One region of the Streptomyces sp. NPDC006384 genome, then DNA from elsewhere that is predicted to be linked to it. Evidence: riboswitches for the same ligand, from Rfam matches in the RefSeq annotation. Region 1 holds a riboswitch; each other region holds the start of a gene.

The links. A riboswitch is a leader RNA that binds a small molecule or an ion and turns the genes downstream of it on or off. The one in region 1 is predicted to bind cyclic di-AMP.
Region 2: linked by a shared signal. The riboswitch ahead of ACFYOJ_RS21830 (LysM peptidoglycan-binding domain-containing M23 family metallopeptidase) and the one ahead of ACFYOJ_RS20220 (transglycosylase SLT domain-containing protein) in region 1 are both predicted to bind cyclic di-AMP.
Region 3: linked by a shared signal. The riboswitch ahead of ACFYOJ_RS22295 (M23 family metallopeptidase) and the one ahead of ACFYOJ_RS20220 (transglycosylase SLT domain-containing protein) in region 1 are both predicted to bind cyclic di-AMP.

What each region holds. Positions count from the first base shown of each region.
Region 1 covers NZ_JBIAHR010000014.1:16,225-19,453, forward strand. Annotated here, with positions in the region: gene ACFYOJ_RS20210 (GNAT family N-acetyltransferase) at 1-315, opposite strand, end outside; gene ACFYOJ_RS20215 (HAD family hydrolase) at 550-1,359, shown strand; gene ACFYOJ_RS20220 (transglycosylase SLT domain-containing protein) at 1,415-1,906, opposite strand; cyclic di-AMP (ydaO/yuaA leader) riboswitch at 1,910-2,077, opposite strand; gene ACFYOJ_RS20225 (polyprenyl synthetase family protein) at 2,792-3,229, shown strand, end outside.
Region 2 covers NZ_JBIAHR010000015.1:159,703-162,931, forward strand. Annotated here, with positions in the region: gene ACFYOJ_RS21825 (SGNH/GDSL hydrolase family protein) at 153-938, opposite strand; gene ACFYOJ_RS21830 (LysM peptidoglycan-binding domain-containing M23 family metallopeptidase) at 1,168-2,112, opposite strand; cyclic di-AMP (ydaO/yuaA leader) riboswitch at 2,117-2,275, opposite strand; gene ACFYOJ_RS21835 (tyrosine-protein phosphatase) at 2,738-3,229, shown strand, end outside.
Region 3 covers NZ_JBIAHR010000016.1:61,023-64,251, forward strand. Annotated here, with positions in the region: gene ACFYOJ_RS22290 (HPr family phosphocarrier protein) at 175-456, shown strand; gene ACFYOJ_RS22295 (M23 family metallopeptidase) at 650-1,414, opposite strand; cyclic di-AMP (ydaO/yuaA leader) riboswitch at 1,427-1,590, opposite strand; gene ACFYOJ_RS22300 (pitrilysin family protein) at 1,780-3,168, opposite strand; gene ACFYOJ_RS22305 (pitrilysin family protein) at 3,165-3,229, opposite strand, start outside.

The DNA.
Region 1 (3,229 bases):
GAAGCCCGACAGGGAGCACGCCCGCAGCAGCCGGCGGGGGTCCGGCGTCAGCCCGGGGCGCAGCACCGCGCCCTGGCAGTCCGAGACGCCGAGCCCGATGGCCCGGCCCTGGCCCAGCGGTCCGCGCTCGTGCGGCAGGAAACCGGCCGCCTCGCCGCCGTCGTACAGCACCGCCACCCGCGCCCCCGGCCGCACCCGGCCCACGGCGTCGGTGAACTCCGGTTCCATGAAGGGATTGCGCGGCGCCGTCGAGCCGGCACGCAGCTCCCGCCAGCGTTCCCGTTCCCCCGCGCTCAGCTCCTGAGGGTTCAGCACACGTACACGTCCGCCGTTCAACCCGACCCCCCGATCAAGTCCCCCTGGACTAAAGGAAGGTACCCCCGGGGCCGCCCCGGGGGTAGAAGGCAGAGCAAGTTGTTGCCAACTGGTGCACAGGCCTTCAACCGCCTTTAGACGGTGTTGCGTCAGCTTTCGGACACCTGCGAACGACCTCGTGCGCAACCGGTCGCGGGGTGAGTCGGACAGGTCCGGTGTCCGTATTCTCTGATCATGGACCGCACCGCATATGCCCTCGTCGCCACCGACCTCGACGGAACGCTGCTGCGCGGCGACGACACCGTCTCCGACCGGTCGCTGGCCGCGCTGGCGCGGGTGGCCCGGGCGGGGGCGCGGCACCTGGTGGTGACGGGACGCCCCGCGCCGAGGGTGCGGTCCCTGCTCGACGGCCTCGGCTGCGAGGGGCTCGCGGTGTGCGGACAGGGCGCGCAGGTGTACGACGCCGGCGCGCACAGGATGCTGTGGTCGGTCACCCTGGACCGGGAACTGGCGGAGACCGCGCTCGGCAAGATCGAGGCGGAGGTCGGCGAGGTGTACGCCGCGGTCGACCAGGACGGCGTCGACGGGCTCACGCTCATCGAGCCGGGCTACCTGATGCCCCACCCGACCCTGCCCGCGGTCCGTGTGGACCGGCGCGACGAGCTGTGGGGCGAGCCGATCAGCAAGGTGCTGCTGCGCCACCCCGAGCTGTCCGACGACGAGCTGGCGGCGACGGCGCGCGCGGTGGTCGGCTCCCTCGCCACGGTCACGATGTCGGGACCGGGGACGGTGGAGCTCCAGCCGTGCGGCGTCACCAAGGCGACCGGTCTGGCGCTCGCCGCCGAGCGCCTGGGGCTGAGCCGGGGACGGACGATCGCCTTCGGGGACATGCCCAACGACGTCCCCATGTTCCACTGGGCGGCCCACGGGGTCGCCATGGCGGACGCCCACCCCGAACTCAAGGCGGTCGCGGACGAGACCACCCTGACGAACGAGGACGACGGCGTCGCCGTCGTCCTCGAACGGATCTTCGGAACCTCCTGACGCGCCCGGCGCGCGCCGCCGGGGCTCAGTGCGTCAGGGCCCGGCGCGTCACGGCTCAGTACGCGCTGAAGACGTTGTCGATCGAGCCGTAGCGGTCGGCCGCGTAGTTGCAGGCGGCGGTGATGTTGGCGACCGGGTCGTAGGAGTCCCAGGACGTGCCGGGCACGTGGTAGGCCCGGAAGGTCGGGTCGATCACCTGGAGCAGGCCCTTGGACGGGGTGCCGTTGACGGCGTTGACGTCCCAGTTGTTGATGGCGAACGGGTTGCCGGACGACTCCCGCATGATGTTGCGGTGGATGCCGTCGTACGTCCCGGGGATCCCGTGCTGCGCCATGATGTCGAGCGACTCGCGGATCCAGCCGTCGAGGGTCTCCGGGTACGCCGTCGTCGCCGTGGCGGCGGTGGTGGCGGCGGCCGGGGTAGCGGCGGAGGCGGTGGCGGCGCCGACGAGCGGCAGGGCGAGCACGGCCGCGCCGGTGCCGGCGAGGGCGAACTTGCGGACGAGACGAGCGGTACGGCTGTGACGGTTCTGACCGTTGGCAGGCATGTGTGTGTCCCTCTCCTACGCCTGCGAGGTGAGCTGTCGGGTTCGGGCGGGGAGGTGCCCGGCCGGCCCTCACGGGCACGGCTTCACCCCGAGCCGCTCCGGTGGTTTCCGGCGCGGCGACTTACCTGGGTCCCCCGCTCCTGCCTGCGAGTGTGTCGGTGGATGACTGGTGCCGGGGCGGTGGCAGGATTCGGCGTCCGCCCGACAGGCCGGGAACGTATGCGAGAGCACATGTCCGGAACAAGTGCAGGAATCACCCGACGTCCATGTTGACCTTGGTCTGGGGCTTTTGGGGTGCTTGATCCTTTGCGGTCGCCAAGCCTCAACTGGCTTGCGGCGCAAAGGGAGGGCACAGTCGGCGGCGGGGTTGCCCACAGGCGTGGCGGAGTGAGCCAACTCACGGCCGCCAAGAAGACCGGCAAATCGGGCATTAGGTTCAACGGGCGGTCAATCGCCCATCGGTGGCGACGGCTTGCGGGCGGCGTCGGGGGTGATGTCGGGGCGGTGTCGGAACGGCTGGGGGCCGGGCGGTCCGGCCGCCCCGTGGCCGGCCGGCCGTGTCCGGCTTCGCCGTGCCCCGTGTTCCCGCGCGTCGTGCGGGCATCCGTTCGGAGGGGGCCGGGTGGGTGACGTGTGCGGAGCGAGGGCCGCCGGGAGGGGATGTGTGATCCCCGGTGGCGACTTCCCGCCCTGGTGGTATCGCTCCATGTCCGCTCATATCGGCTGATCGAAAACATGGCGCGCATGATCCGATTCCGACCGGCCTGTAACGGTGGGCGCTAGCGGTGATCGAAACGTGACCGGATACGCTGACTCGAGTGGTGGCAGCGACCTATCGACAAACCAGGTAATCGCCAGTAGACACCAGCAGACAGGAGACCCCTCGTGACCGTCGTCGGGCCGTTCGGGCTGAGCGTGCGGGACCAGGCTCTGGAAGCCGATGTCCAGGCCGGATTGGTCGCGGTCGAGGAAGGGTTGCTCGAAGCAACCAAAAGCGAGGTGCCCTTCATCACGGAGGCCGCCCAGCACCTGGTGCGGGCCGGCGGCAAACGGTTCCGGCCACTGCTGGTGATGCTCTCGGCCCAGTTCGGCGACCCCTACGCCCCCGGCATCGTGCCCTCGGCCGTGGTCGTGGAGCTGACCCACCTCGCCACGCTGTACCACGACGACGTGATGGACGAGGCGGCCGTGCGCCGCGGCGTGCCCAGCGCCAACACCCGCTGGGGCAACTCGGTCGCCGTCCTCACCGGTGACTTCCTGTTCGCCCGCGCCTCCCAGATCCTGGCCGACCTCGGGCCCGAGGCGGTCCGGGTGCAGGCCCTC
Region 2 (3,229 bases), on a different contig from region 1:
GGGAGTGGATCAGGCAGTCGTCTTCGTCGTCTCGTCCGACAACACTCGAACGACGGACGTGACTTCCGGGTTCCCTCCGCTCAGGAACGGCGGCACGGCGGCCGCCACGGCGGAGACCGGGCGGCCGTTTCCGTCCCGTGGCCCCGCGCTTCTCACGCCACGGCGGCGATCCGCATCTTGATGTCGTCCGGCGACAGCGTCCCCTTGGCGGTGACGTGGTCCCCCGAGGAGACTCCGCGCAGCCGGCGCCCGATCCACGGCACCAGGTACTCCCGTGCCCAGTGGACGTCGTCCCGCCGGACCTCGAGGGTGCCGCGGGGCGGCAGCGGCGGCCAGGGCTGCTCCGGGTCGGCCGGGATGCGCAGGCCGAGGGCCTGGCCGGCGCGCAGGGCCACGCGGGTGTGGCCCTCGGGCGACAGGTGCAGCCGGTCGGCGTCCCAGGCCCTCGGGTCCTGGACGCTGCGCAGCGACCACAGGTCGAGCACGGGGCAGCCGTAGCGGTCGGCGACGGCGCGGACGTGCCCGTTGTAGGTGGCGATCTTGCCGCGCAGGTGCTTGAGGAGGGGCACCCTGCGGGTGTCGAAGCCGGTCGTCACCAGGACGGTGCCCGCGGTGGAGGCGAGCGCGGCCACGGCTCGCTCGAACCGTTCGGCGACCTCGTCGGGGTCGGTGCCGGGCCGGATGATGTCGTTGCCGCCGGCACAGAAGGAGACGAGGTCCGGGGCGAGTTCGACCGCTCTGGGTACCTGCTCCTCCACGATCTGGTCGAGCAGCCTGCCGCGCACGGCGAGGTTGGTGTAGGTGAAGTCGCCCTCGGGGCGGCGGTCCGCGAGCAGGACGGCGAACCGGTCGGCCCAGCCGACGAACGCCCCGTCGGGGCCGGGGTCGCCGACGCCCTCGGTGAAGCTGTCCCCCACCGCCACGTACGACCCGATCACTGCTCTGCTGTCACTCTTCGAATCGTCTGCCACATCGGCCCATCATTCACCTTTCAATGTGACCTACGCGACCGTAGGAAGGGGTTGACGGGCGGTGAGAAAGGCCACTCCTAAAGTGTTCGCCAATTCAGGAATAAGCGTTCCGGGCGGCAGGGCGCGCCCGTTCCGGCGCGCCGAAGGCCGGACCCGGGGATCGGGGTCCGGCCTTCGGCGGTGCGAGGGGGCGTCGTCAGAGGGAGACGCCGTGCGAGCGCAGGTACGCGACCGGGTCCACGTCGGAGCCGTAGTCCGGCGTGGTGCGGATCTCGAAGTGCAGGTGCGGTCCGGTCACGTTGCCGGTGGCACCGGAGAGGCCGATCTGCTGACCGGCGGTCACGGACTGGCCGGCGGAGACGGAGAGCGAGGACAGGTGGGCGTACTGGGCGTAGTGGCCGTCGGCGAGCTTGATGACGACCTGGTTGCCGTACGCGCCGCCCCAGCCGGCGGAGACGACCGTGCCGGCGCCGACGGCCTTCAGGGAGGTGCCGGTCGGGACGACGAAGTCGGTGCCGGTGTGGTAGCCGCTGGACCACATGCTGCCGGACTGGTGGTACGGGGTGCCGACGCCGGCGCCGGCCACGGGGGCGGTGTAGCCGCTGCTGGTGCCGGCGGATCCGGCGCCCGCCTCCGAGGAGGACGAGGAGGACGAGGGCTGCGACGCGGCGGTCTTCGCGGTGTCCGACGACTTCGCGGCCGGCGCGGCGGAGGACTTCTTCGTCCCCGCGGGCTTCTGGGCCGTCTTCCCGGCGGAGGAGCCGGCGGTGCCGGTCGCGGCCTTCTGACCGATCGACAGCTCGAGCCCCGGGTGGATCAGCGACGGGTCGGAGCCGATGGCCTCGCGGTTGTCCTCGTACAGCTTCTTCCAGCCGCCGTCGACATGCTGCTCGTCGGCGATCTTCGACAGGTAGTCGCCGCTCCGCACGGTGTAGGTGTCCGCGCCCTTGCCGGCGGTCTTCTGCGCACCGGCCGGGGCGGACTGGGCCGCCTGTCCGGGAGCGGACTGCGCGGGGGCGGCCTGGGCGCCGGCGGCGCCCATCAGCGGGAGGGCGAGCGCGGCGCCGCCGGTTCCGGCGACGGCGATGGCACGGGCTATGCGCTGGACCTTGGTACGGCGGTGCTTACCCTTCGCGGGCATGTCGCATTCCTCTCCGGCGCCTGCGAGGTGAGCTGTCGGGTGCGGACTGGAGATGCCCGGCCGCGCGGTGACGCGGCTTTACCCCGAGCCTGTCCCGGGAACCGGAACAGGCGGTGTTGCCTGTGGGTCCCCCGCTCCTGCCGTGTACGGGTGGTTGATGAGTACGGGCTCCGGTCGGCGGCAGGATTAGGCGTCCGTCCGGATCGGTGGTGAACGTAAGGGACCGGGACGCGCACAGACAAGCGAGGGGTTCCGCGGACGGAAGTTTCTCTTGATCCTTCAGGGGAAAGGGCGGTCACACTCCGTCGATTCCGGAAGCCTCCGTTTTCCCGAATGTCCTTGAAAAGCGCATGAATTACGTGAACATGACGGGCAACGCACGGTCACTCTTATGACGCTGCTCACGGGGAACATCCCCAGCACCGCCCATATCGCAGCAAGTTGAGAGAAAAGCGTCAATTCAGACAGACGGGCCGGACGTCGCGCAGCCGGGCCCGTCGTGCACCTGCCGTATGCCCGTCTCACGCCGTACGGACGACTCGTTGCCGCGGACAGGGAATGCCGTATCGTCGGCTGGGCGCCCGCCGGCGAGCCGCGCCGTCGGGGCCGAGTGGGAGGAGCCCCCGTGACGCAGCAGGTCCCGTCGACCGAACCCGAGCTGACCGGTGTGCGCAACTTCCGTGACGTCGGCGGGCTGCCGACCGTGGACGGACGGCGCGTACGGCAGGGGGTGCTGTTCCGCAGCGGTCATCTCGCGCACGCGACCGCGGAGGACGCCGCGTTCCTCGCCTCGCTGGGACTGCACACGATCTTCGACTTCCGCAACGCCGCCGACCAGAAGCTCGAGGGCCGGGACGTCGAACTGCCGGGCGTGCGCAATGTGAACCTGCCGCTGAGCGATCCGGCCGACGGCGCCGAGTTCTGGAAGATGGTCCGCGACGGCGACCTCGACCAGCTGCGCGGCATCCTGGCCGACGGCCGGGGCGCGGACCGGATGATCACCTCCTACCGGATGATGATCAAGGAGCGCACGGCGGAGCACTCCCGGGTGCTGCACGCGCTCGCCGAGGACAGCGTCCCCGCGCTGATGCACTGCGCGGCCGGCAAGGACCGCGCG
Region 3 (3,229 bases), on a different contig from region 1:
ACGACAATGGCGCGAGGCAGTCTGTGGGGTACGGACGCCGGGCCGAGGCCGCGGTCCGGCGGTCCTCCGGGGCGGCGCACGGTGGCGTTCCGGCACGCTTCACGATATGGGAAACTGGTCTAGACAAGACTGGTCTAGACAACTTGACCTCGAACACCTGAAGGGCAGCATCACATGGCTGAGCGCCGCGTCAACGTCGGCTGGGCCGAGGGCCTCCACGCCCGCCCCGCCTCCCTCTTCGTCCGGGCCGCCACGGCCACAGGCGTCCCGGTGACGATCGCCAAGGCCGACGGCAAGCCCGTCAACGCGGCCTCCATGCTGGCCGTTCTGGGCCTGGGCGCCCAGGGTGGCGAGGAGGTCGTCCTCGCCTCCGACGCCGAGGGCGCGGACGCCGCTCTGGACCGGCTGGCGAAGCTGGTCGCCGAGGGGCTCGAGGAGCTTCCCGAGACCGTCTGAGGTGACGGCACACCCGATGTGACGGCACACCGACGAAGGCCCGCCCGGACCACCGGGCGGGCCTTCGTCCGCTCCGCGGCTCCCCGGGAGGCCATCGGGTTTCCGGGGCCCCGGCTCCCGGAACACGGACAGGCCCCGGCGCGCGAGCCGGGGCCTGTCGGGGTTCTGCCGTCGGATGTTCCGCCGTCGGTCGTCAGATGTCCACGCCGTGGGAGCGGAGGTAGGCGACGGGGTCCATGTCCGAGCCGTACTCGGGGCCCGTGCGGGCCTCGAAGTGCAGGTGGGCACCGGTGACGTTGCCGGTGGCACCCGAGAGGCCGATCTGCTGGCCGGCCTCGACCGGCTGCCCCACCGAGACGTCGACGGACAGCAGGTGGCCGTACTGGGTGTAGGTGCCGTCGTGCATCCTGATCACGACCTGGTTGCCGTACGCGCCGCCCCAGCCGGCCTCGACGACGGTGCCGACGCCGACCGCGTGCACCGGGGTGCCGGTGGAGGCGTGGAAGTCGATGCCGGTGTGGCTGCCGGAGGACCACAGGGAGCTGCCGGCCTGGTAGGCCGTGGAGACGTAGGAGGCGGTGATCGGCGAGACGAAGGTGTTGAGCCGCTCGCGCTCCGCCTCACGGGCGGCCCGCTCCTTGGCCTCACGGGCGTCCTTCGCGGCCTCGGCGGCCCGCTCGCGCGCCGCCTCCATCGCCGCCTCGCGGGCGGCGGCGTGCTGGGCGGCCTGCTTCTGCGCGGTGGCCTGCGCGTCGATCTCGTCGGCCACGGTGTCGCCGATGGAGACGACGGGGGTGAGACCGGTCTGCTCGGGATCGGGCTCGGCGGCGAGAGCCGGGGCCGCGAGGGTGCCGACGACGCCGGTGGTGGCGAGGGCCGCGACGCCCGCCGCGCGGGCGGTGGTGCGGTGCATGCGGCTGGGACGGCGGTGCTTCCCTGAGGCGCGCGTGAACGCCATGTGGCGGCTGATCCTTTCCTTCCCTCTCGCCTACCGGGTTAGCTGACGGGTTCGGAGCAGGAAGGTCTCCTACGGACCCCCTCGCCGAAGCGCGGGCGTCCGATTCACCCCAGGGACTGCGTTGGGTCCCCGGCTCCCCTGGCTCGCGCCGTACGGGGACTCGGCGATGACTGTCCGGTGCCGCGGGTGCGGCGCACTGCCTGACGGACAGCCGGGACGACGCTAGACGCGAGTGTGTTCAATCCTCAAACGCAACAGGGTTTTTGTAGCGCACGCCACAGCGCAGACGGGCAACCTCTCCCCCAATTCGGACATGTGACGGCCCGGTGACGCGAGCGTCACCGGGCCGTCACCCGCGCGTGCCGCTACTCGGCGGCCACGACGGTGACTTCACCGATGCCGAGGGCCTCCACGGGCTCCTTGATCTGCGCCGCGTCACCGACCAGGACCGTCACCAGACGGTCCACCGGGAAGGCGCTCACGACCGCCGCCGTGGCCTCCACCGTGCCGGTGGCGGCGAGCCGACGGTACAGCGTGGCCTGGTAGTCGTCGGGCAGATGCTGCTCGACCTGGTCGGCCAGCGTGTCCGCGACGGCCGCCGCCGTCTCGTACTTCAGCGGCGCCACGCCCACCAGGTTCTGCACGGCGACGTCGCGTTCGGCGTCGGTGAGGCCGCCCTCGGCGAGCGTGCGCAGCACTGTCCACAGGTCCTGCAGCGCCGGACCGGTGTTGGGCGTGTCCACGGAGCCGCTGATGGCGAGCATCGCGGCGCCCGTGCCGTCGGGCGCGGACCGCAGGACCTGCCCGAACGCCCGTACGCCGTAGGTGTAGCCCTTCTCCTCGCGCAGGACGCGGTCCAGGCGCGAGGTGAGGGTGCCGCCGAGGCAGTACGTGCCGAGCACCTGCGCGGGCCACACCCTGTCGTGCCGGTCGGGCCCGGTGCGGCCGATCAGCAGCTGCGTCTGGACGGCACCGGGCCGGTCCACGATGACGACCCGTCCGGTGTCGTCGGCGGCCACCGGCGGCACGGGGAGCGGCTCGGCGGCGGAGCCGGTCCACGCGCCGAGGGTCTCGCCGAGCAGCGCGTCGAGGTCGACGCCGGTGAGGTCGCCGACGACCACGGCGGTGGCCGTGGCGGGGCGGACGTGCTTCTCGTAGAAGGCGCGGACGGCGGACGCGTCGATGTTCGCGACCGTCTCCTCGGTGCCCTGGCGCGGGCGCGACATGCGCGAGCCGGCCGGGAACAGCTCCTTGTAGAGCTCCTTGGCGGCGCGCCGGGAGGGGTTGGCCAGCTCGTGCGGGATCTCGTCGAGCCGGTTGCGCACCAGCCGTTCGACCTCGCTGTCCGCGAACGCGGGTGCCCTGAGGGCGTCGGCGACCAGGCCGAGGGCCTTGGCGAGGCGGGAGACCGGCACCTCCAGGCTCAGCCGGACGCCGGGGTGGTCGGCGTGCGCGTCGAGGGTGGCGCCGCAGCGCTCCAGTTCGGCGGCGAACTCCTCGGCGGAGTGCTTGTCGGTGCCCTCGGAGAAGGCGCGCGCCATGATCGTGGCGACGCCGTCGAGACCGGCCGGCTCGGCGTCCAGGGGCGCGTTCAGCGACACCTCGACGGCGACGACCTGCTGGCCGGGGCGGTGGCAGCGCAGCACGGTGAGGCCGTTGCCGAGGCTGCCGCGCTCGGGGGCGGGGAAGGCCCACGGCTTGGGCTCGCCGGCCTGCGGACGGGGGTGGAATTCCATGGTGGCGAGCTCGGTCACTTGGCCGCCTCCTCGTTCTCGTCGGCGTCGTCGGCGGCGTTCTCGTCGGCGGGGGCGGTGG